2 regions of the Bradyrhizobium sp. BR 1432 genome follow, and region 2 is predicted to be linked to the other one. Evidence: riboswitches for the same ligand, from Rfam matches in the RefSeq annotation. Region 2 holds a riboswitch; the other holds the start of a gene.

Region 1 (4,414 bases), on a different contig from region 2:
TGTAGGCCTGATCCTCCGTCATGCGGAATTCGGCCTTGAGCACCATGGTGACGAATTCGCGCGGCGTGTAATCATCGTTGATCAGGATGACCTTGTGCAGCCGCGGCCGCTCGACCTTGGTCTTCGTCCTGGTTTTCGGTGTGGTAACAGTATCGTTCATTCCGCCTCCCGGACACGGCGGGCTCGGGTTCCTGCTGGAGCGATCAGCTCGCGGCCTTCGCACCATATTGTAGGACCTGCACCTTCTCCAAGGTGATCAGGCCGCTCGACATCATGCCATCCAGGATGGGCAGGAATGCGTTGATGTTGTCCTCGCTGTCGACGATCTCGATCAGCAGCGGCAGGTCTTCCGAAAGTCGCAGGATCTTCGAAGTGTGCAGCCGGCTCGATTTGCCGAAGCCCATCGGACCGCGCAGCACGGTGGCACCGGCGAGGTGCCGCTCGCGCGCGGTCATCACGATCGCTTCATAGAGCGGCTTGCCGTCGAAATGGTCGCTCTCGCCGATGAAGATCCGAAGCAAAACGGCCTGAGCGGGGATTTGCATGGTCAACTCCTTGTCAAGCGGTTGTAGCGGCTCGCCATCATATGCCCGAGCCACGCCGACACCAGCCAGCAGATGACGGACGCTGCGACATAGGCAAGTGCCGTGTACTTCAGGCCGCCGTGGAGCAGTCGGAAGGTCTCCAGGCTGAAGGTCGAGAACGTGGTGTAGCCGCCGCAGAACCCGGTCATGACGAACTGCCGGTGCTCCGGACGCGCCAGCATGCGGCCGTCGGGGCCGGTCAGCGCCGCGTAGAAGCCGATGATCAGCGATCCCGTGGCGTTGATGAACAGCGTGGCGAAGGGAAAGCCCGGTCCGGTGTCGAGCGCGAGACCGACCAGATAACGGGTCAGTCCGCCGACGATGCTGCCGGCGGCAACCCAGGCGTAGAGTATCGCGCTACGCCAGCGCTCGGCGGAGGAGGGGACGGCCATGCGCTTCTATCCTCCAAGCCTGTCCGCGAGGAGGAAGCCGCAACTGACGGCTGCAAGGCACAGCCCGACCGAGAGCACGACATTGCCGAGCGCGGAGAGCGGCTCGCCGCTCCGCGCCAGCGTCAGGGTTTGCAGACTGAACGAGGACACCGTGGTGTAGCAGCCGAGAAAGCCGGTCACCGCGAACAGCCAGGGGGTGGGCGTGGCGAAGGCCGAGCCGGGATGGGTCGCGAGCGCGCCGAAAATGCCGATCAGGAAGGCGCCGGTGACATTGATGGTCATGGTGCCCCACGGAAACGTCTCGCCCAATCGCCGCGCGATCGCGCCGGACACGAAATAGCGCGCACAGCCGCCGAGCACGCTACCCATCATGATCGCAAGCACCCCACTCAGCACGACGAAAGCCTCCCCGTCATCATTCTTGCTCCGCTGCCAGACCGTTGCCGACGGCAAGCAGCCCCATGAGCGAGATCAGGGCAAAGCCGAGTCCCGCCAGGAACGTGCCTGCCGGACCATAGGCATCCCACAACGCGCCGGCGATCACGCTCGCAGCCAGCAGGGCCAGGCCCGTGAGCAGGTTGAAATAGCCGAATGCGGTGCCGCGCAGGCTCGGCGGCGCGGCATCGGCGACGAGGGCCGAGAGCAGGCCTTGCGTCAGCCCCATATGCAGCCCCCACAGCACGACGCCGAGCGCGAGGCCTGCAAGGCTCGGGAGCAGTGCCAGCGCGAGGTCGGCGCCGGCGAGGAAGACCAGGCCGAGCGCGAGCAGGCCGGTGCGGTTGATCCGGTCCGACAGCACGCCGGCGGGATAGGCCGACAGCGCATAAGTGACGTTCATCAGCACCAGCACCGCCGGCACCCACATCGGGTTGAGCCCGATGTTCTGCGCGCGCAGGATCAGGAAGGCCTCGCTGAAGCGCGCCAGCGTGAACACGACACCGACCGCGACGACGCGCCAGTAGACTGCCCCGAGCTGCTGCATCGCGGCAAGATTGAGCGGGTTCGTTGCAGGTTTTCGGTTCGGATCCGGCTCCGGCTCGTGCACGGCGAAGGCGATCAGGCCGAAGGACAGAAAGGCCGGCAGCACTGCCACCCAGAACACGATCGTAAAATTGTCAGCCGTCCACCACATCATGCCGATGGCCGCGAGCGGCCCGACGAAGGCGCCGATGGTGTCGAGCGATTGCCGCAGGCCAAAGCTCGCGCCGCGCAGGCCGATGGGAGCGATGTCGGCGATCAGCGCATCGCGCGGCGCGCCGCGAATGCCCTTGCCGACGCGGTCGATGAAGCGTGCCGCCACCAGCCATCCGACGCTCGGGGCGAGCGGAAACAGCGGCTTGGTGAAGGCGGCCAGCCCGTAGCCGAGCGCGGCGAGCAGCTTGCGGCGGCCGAGCCAGTCCGACAACGCGCCGGAGAAGATCTTCGTGATCGAGGCGGTCGCCTCGGCAATGCCCTCGATGAAGCCGACCGTGAGCGTGGAGGCGCCGAGCGCGGTGACGAGATAGACCGGCAGCAGCGCATGGATCATCTCGGAGGAGATGTCCATCAGCATCGAGACGAAGCCGAGCACCCAGATTCCCCTGGGTAAGGTGGCGCGCGCAGCATTCGGTGTCGTCGTGGTCACGTCTTCACTTTCTCCTGGCCTTGGCTTGCTGGCCCAGTTTCCTGCCTTCGCCACCAGGCAACAAAAAACCCGCCATCGGCGGGTCGGTCCATGCTCCCACCAAAGGCAGAGGCTCAAAGATTGCCCCACCTCAAGCAGGAGTCATCAGCCCAGTACGATCATCGACCGCCGGGCGGTTGTCGGGGACTCCATCCCCATCTGTGCATCCAGCCTAGCATGGAAATTGCGGCGGACAAGTGGGCCGGCCGCGCTGTCCCTAGGCGTCATTCTGCGCGCGTCGCGAGCTCTGGAACGACGGTGCCGGTCTCGCTGTGTGTTCCAGTCGCGCGAAGCGAGGCAACACGGCGGCGAGCACGTCGTTCCTAACTCGAATGTGAAGCGCAAGCGATCTTCGCACTTTGCGGCAAGGCGATTGCATGTCACCATCGCGTCATACGACGGGAGACCGCTGCGATGCGCTTGCTGTTCTCGATCGGGGCTGTGCTGGTGGCCGGCGTGCTTGCCGGAGGGGACGTCGCGGGCATCGCGGCGCCAGGACCTAAATTCGAGCCGCTTGAGAATCAGCCGCAGCGGCTGGCTGCCGACAAGGATGCACAGACGGTCGACGTCGAACTGATCCTCGCGGTCGACGTCTCCTACTCCATGGACATGGACGAGCTCGCGGTCCAGCGCGAAGGCTACGCGCTGGCGATCCAGTCCAAAGAATTCCTCCAGGCGCTGAAGCTCGGTCCGAACGGCCGGATCGCGGTAACCTATTTCGAGTGGGCCGCCTCCAGCGACCAGAAGATCATCATCCCCTGGCGCCTGATCGACGGCCCCGAGACCGCGGATGCGGTTGCCGCCGAGATCATGAAGACGCCGATCCGGCGTGCCTCGCGCACCTCGATCTCCGGCGCGATCACGTTTGCGATGCCGCTGTTCGACGAGGATCCATATCGGGGCTTGCGTCGCGTGATCGACATTTCCGGTGACGGCCCCAACAACAATGGCATCCCGGTCACGGTGGCGCGCGATGCCGCGCTCGAGAAGGGCATCGTCATCAACGGTCTGCCGATCATGGTCAAGGAGCCGTCCTATTCGACCATGGATATCGACAATCTCGACTTCTACTACGAGGACTGCGTCATCGGCGGTCCCGGCTCTTTCGTCATCACGATCAAGGATCGCGACAAGTTCAAGGAAGCGATCCGCACCAAGCTGCTGATGGAGGTCGCTGGCCGCATGCCGGAGCGCCCCGTGATGCGGGTTGCGGACAAGGAGCCGCGCGTCAGTTGCATGATCGGCGAGAAGATCTGGTCGGACCGCTGGGGCCGTTAATAGCGCACGCCGGTTGGGACCTTTCGCCTCATCTCGCCCGACGGTTGAATTTAACCGCTCGTTAACCGGCACATGGCCCTAATCCGGTTGTTTCAGTTCGTTTCCGATCGCAGTTTTGACTTTGCTGTCGGGCGCGCGAACGAGAGCGGGTTCGTCGAACCCGTCCACCGAGCAGACCATGGCCATCGTCACGTCGAGCACCAGCCAGATTTCTCCCGCCAACGAGCGGCTGTATCACCAGAGCGCGCTGCTTGGTGACTGGAAGGGCAATTGGGTGGGCAACAACCAGCCCGTCGGCTTCAAGGTCGTGAACATCCGCGGTGCCCGGGCGCAGGTCGAGTACACCCATAACGGCCACACCGAGCGCGGCTTTGCCGAGGTCAAGGGCACGCTCATCACCTTTGGCGGGGTCACGGTCGGCACCAAGGACGGCAAGAACATGGTGCTGCTGTTCTCCTTCGGGGGCGCTGGCAAGCAGACCGCGAACCTCGAGAAGC
Region 2 (4,414 bases):
GCCGCGTGCCAGCCGCGGCGAGCCCGCCCCACCTTGTGCACAGCCGGGCCACGCCCGGCGCAGCCTTCAGGCGAAGCCGGGTGGACAGGCCGCTTCTAGCCCACTATAAACCGCCCGCTCGATGGGCTTTGGCCCCTCTCTTGGAGCACGCCCAGGTAGCTCAGTTGGTAGAGCATGCGACTGAAAATCGCAGTGTCGGTGGTTCGATTCCGCCCCTGGGCACCACGATCTTCGTGCGGCTACCACGCCGAAATAGATGAATCGCAACTCGCGGACAGCTCCGTAGGTGCATTCGCTCCGCCTTAATGCGTCAGAAATGGGCTTTCGTAGACCGCCGCAGGGCCAAGTTCGCGCTCGATTTCGAGCAGGCGATTGTATTTTGCGAGCCGCTCGCTGCGGGACAGTGATCCAGCCTTGATCTGTCCACCGCCCATGGCAACCGCAAAGTCGGAAATGAACGTGTCCTCGGTCTCGCCCGATCTATGCGAGATTACGTAGCCCCAACCAGCATCGCGGCACATCTGCACCGCCTTCATGGTCTCGGTAACCGTGCCGATCTGGTTCAGCTTGATCAGAACCGCATTGGTCGCTCTGCTATCGATACCCTTCTGGATAAAACGAGGATTGGTGACGTAAAGATCGTCGCCGACGATCTGGATTCGGTCGCCGCAAGCGGCCATCTGCAGGCGGAATCCGTCCCAGTCATCCTCGGCGAATCCATCCTCGATCGAAACGATAGGATAAGCGTCTAACAGGCCGTTGTAGAGAGAAAGCAGCTCGTCTCGCGAGAGGGTCTTGTCACCGGATTTGGCGAAGACGTACTTGCCATCATTTGCAAAGGTGCTGGCTGCGGGATCGAAGGCAAGGGCAACGTCGGTGCCGGGCTGCAACCCCGTCTTGCGGATCGCTTCAACGATCAATTCGCAAGCCTCTTCGATAGTCCTCAAGTTGGGCGCAAACCCTCCCTCGTCGCCGACCGCAGTCGAGTGCCCCGCCTTGTGTAGGAGCTCGTGGAGCGCGTGGAAGGTCTCGGCCCCGTAGCGGACGGCTTCCGCAAAGTTTGGGGCGCCATGGGGCACTATCATGAATTCCTGGAAGTCGAGCGAATTCTGGGCATGCCGCCCGCCGTTGATGACGTTCATCATGGGGACGGGGAGCCTCGTTGCTGAGACGCCGCCCAGATAGCAGTAGAGCGGCACACCTGCCGCCGAAGCCGCGGCACGCGCGATGGCCATGGAGACACCAAGGATCGCATTCGCACCCAGCTTGATCTTGCTCTCGGTGCCGTCGAGCACGATCAATGCCGTGTCGATGGGCTCCTGGGGGCAGGCAGCCATCCCCATGAGGCGATCCCGAATGATCCCATTGACGTGAGAAACGGCCTTGAGCACGCCTTTGCCGCCGTACCGCGCCATATCGCCATCGCGCAGCTCCAGCGCTTCGTAGCGTCCAGTCGAGGCGCCGGACGGCACCGAAGCCGTGCCGGCGTGCCCATTGTCGAGCCTTGCCACGACGCGAAGCGTGGGATAGCCGCGCGAGTTCGAGAATTTCGAATGCATCGAGAGCTTGGATGGCCGGAAGCGGACTATTCATCTTTGTCTCCATGATCGACCGAACTCCAGGTGAGTGAAGAGTGCTCGGAATTGTCGGCGTGCATCGACCGCGAATTCGCTTCGGCCTGGTCGCGGGGCATCTCAAGCGACAGCGAGCGTTCGAGTGCCGCCTCCTGCGCGCGCAGCCAGTCGAACAGGTCGCTTCGCTGGCCGCCGAGGGGGCGCGCCCATCGCAAGTTCTTGAACGGCGTAGCCTCCGGTCCGGCCCACCAATACTCCTTCGTGACCATCAGCGACCAGCCGGGGCGACCTGACCGGGACAAGGTGAAGATCTCGATGACGATTCCATGTCTGGAGCTCGAAAAACTATGGCGCTCCCGCTCGAATTCGACACCATCATGCGTCCAGCGGGATCGTTTCATGCCCGGATTCGTGCTGGTTATGAGGAGGTCGAACATCCGGAAGAATGAGGGGCGTGCCAGGCTTCTCATGGCTCTGTGCCCCCATCTTGGTCCGCCTCGCTACGTGAGCAGACGACCATGGACGCGGAAAAAAGCACGCGTGGGCGCTCCGCTTGCGAAGGCCGGCAACCATCAGATCCTAAGGGAACGCCGGCCATTGTGTCTCCTACCACCGAGATGGTGCGCGGTAGGAGTCATCAGCCTGCGGCGGTTTCGGGGGCACTCCATCCCCGTCGATATCGTGCATAGTCTAATTGCGCCGCCCGCTTGGGGCAAGAAAATGGAGGGGCGGCTAGTGGCTCGTTGACCGGAACCAGATCGGACGTATACTCGTTTGCAATGTTGGCGATGGGGTTCGCCTGAACCGCCCCGAGGGGCTGATGACTCCTACCGAAGCACGGCTTTGGAGGAGTTTTATTGTGTCTTATCCGCGCCCCCAACCACCGCTTACGGCCGAGTCTGACGGACGCGAACGCCATCCAAGCGCGCCGGATATCGTGCCAAGCGTCCTCTTCGATCGGCCCGAGGACTCTACGGCCGCTCCGGAAAGTGCAGCGCCAGAATTCTTCGCTGATCTGAATCTGGATCAGCTGGTGGCCGCGATAACGGCCGGCTTTGAAGAATACGCCATCAAGCCTGTTTTTCACGTCCCGCTGCAGCGGGTTGAAGCCATTGAATATCGTCACGAAGTCTTCCGCGATCTCGAAGACCCGGCTCTCCTCGACAACATCAGACACTTCGCCGAGCGAATGAGGGATGCCCGGATCCACAAGGCGCTATCGGCCAAGCTCTACGACCGATTTCACAAGCAGATGTGGTTTCTCCACGCAATAGAGATCTACTGCAATGCGGTCGATCAATTGGCGACGGATCTGACGCGATCTCAGATGAAGTCCCGAGCGCTCCTGAGCATTCGCGACTATCTGACCGGCTACATTGCGCAGGACAATTTCGTTGCTCTCCGCGATGAAGCCAAGAGCATCTCTGACCAACTGTCGCAGGTCAGATACGGCATCGTGATACGTGAGGCCTCGTTCACGGTGAAGAACCTCCAGGATGAGCCGGACTACAGCGCGGAAGTTGAGGCGACGTTCGCGAGATTCAAGCAAGGCGCCGCCACAGACTACCGCTCGAAATTCAACGATGCGCCGGAGGACATGAACCACATCGAAGCCAAAGTGCTTCAGTTGGTGGCGCGCCTCAATCCGGAGCCGTTTGCTCGCCTGCTAGCGTTCTGCGCTCGGCAAGTCGAATTTCTCGACAAGGCCATCGTAGGATTCGATAGGGACGTCCAGTTCTATCTCGCTTACTTGAAACAGACGACGAGGCTCGAACAGGCCGGACTACGGTTGTGCCTGCCCGAGGTTTCCGACAACTCCAAACAGGTCCATTGCCGGGAGGGGTTCGACCTTGCGCTCGCGCTGAAACACGTCGGTGAGCAGAAACCGGTTGTCTGCAACGATTTTGATCTGACGGGCAGGGAGCGGCTCATTGTGGTGTCCGGACCCAATCAGGGCGGCAAGACGACCTTCGCCCGCATGGTCGGACAATTGCACTATCTTGCAAGCCTGGGATGCCCGGTCCCGGCGCGAGGGGCCAAGCTTTACCTGGTCGACCAGATCTTCACGCACTTCGAACGGGAAGAGAAGGTCGAAAACCTACGCGGCAAACTGGAAGACGACCTGGTTCGGATCCGTTCGATCCTGAAGCGGGTCACGCGGCGCTCCATCGTGATTTTGAATGAGATCTTCACCTCCACGACGATTCGCGACGAGACATTCCTCAGTCAGAAGGTCATGACGAAGCTCGCGGCCATGGATGTGCTCGGCGTCTGGGTCACGTTCGTCGACGAGCTGTCGACGTTCGGTCCGGAGACCGTTTCGATGGTGAGCACGGTTGTACCGGACCAGCCGGCAGTCCGCACGTTCAAGATCGAGCGGCGGACTGCCGATGGCCTGGCTTATGCGATGGCGATCGCCCAGAAATACGGTCTGACGCATCAGCGCGTAAAGGAGCGCATCAAGCCATGAAGGCGTTCCTGCTGTATCCAGCGCGATTTCGACCCGACGCTGCTGCTATCGCGGCGAGATCGATCCTATGCCCGGCAGAAGGAGCCGGGACTGGATCTCAATCAAGCCTTGCCCTGGAATCATGCCGCCCTGAACCAGGATCTCGGACTTGATATCCTCTTGAACACGATGGCCGGTGGTGACGCCTTCCTGTTGGAAGTGGCCTTGGTCGGGCTGCTCAACGGAGTTTGCGAACTCGACGTGATCGAATATCGCCAGGACGTGCTGCGAGACTGCCTGCAGCACGGGCCGACTCTCAGACGGGCATACGACATCGTGGTCGAGGCATTGAAAGCCGAAAGAAAGCACTATTGGTCGCCGATGTCGCGCT

Evidence for each region. A riboswitch is a leader RNA that binds a small molecule or an ion and turns the genes downstream of it on or off. The one in region 2 is predicted to bind fluoride.
Region 1: another riboswitch for fluoride. It lies ahead of ACSKB8_RS44110 (MFS transporter); the one in region 2 lies ahead of ACSKB8_RS06415 (MutS-related protein).

Annotation. Positions count from the first base shown of each region.
Region 1 is NZ_JBPUGF010000004.1:663,872-668,285, forward strand. It holds gene clpS (ATP-dependent Clp protease adapter ClpS) at 1-160, opposite strand, end outside; gene ACSKB8_RS44095 (DUF190 domain-containing protein) at 204-545, opposite strand; gene crcB (fluoride efflux transporter CrcB) at 548-976, opposite strand; gene crcB (fluoride efflux transporter CrcB) at 983-1,372, opposite strand; gene ACSKB8_RS44110 (MFS transporter) at 1,392-2,600, opposite strand; fluoride riboswitch at 2,729-2,805, opposite strand; gene ACSKB8_RS44115 (DUF1194 domain-containing protein) at 3,054-3,917, shown strand; gene ACSKB8_RS44120 (hypothetical protein) at 4,096-4,414, shown strand, end outside.
Region 2 is NZ_JBPUGF010000003.1:1,319,352-1,323,765, reverse strand. It holds tRNA gene ACSKB8_RS06430 (tRNA-Phe) at 150-225, shown strand; gene eno (phosphopyruvate hydratase) at 303-1,559, opposite strand; gene ACSKB8_RS06420 (hypothetical protein) at 1,586-2,011, opposite strand; fluoride riboswitch at 2,196-2,255, opposite strand; fluoride riboswitch at 2,350-2,411, shown strand; gene ACSKB8_RS06415 (MutS-related protein) at 2,434-4,044, shown strand; gene ACSKB8_RS06410 (MutS-related protein) at 4,153-4,414, shown strand, end outside.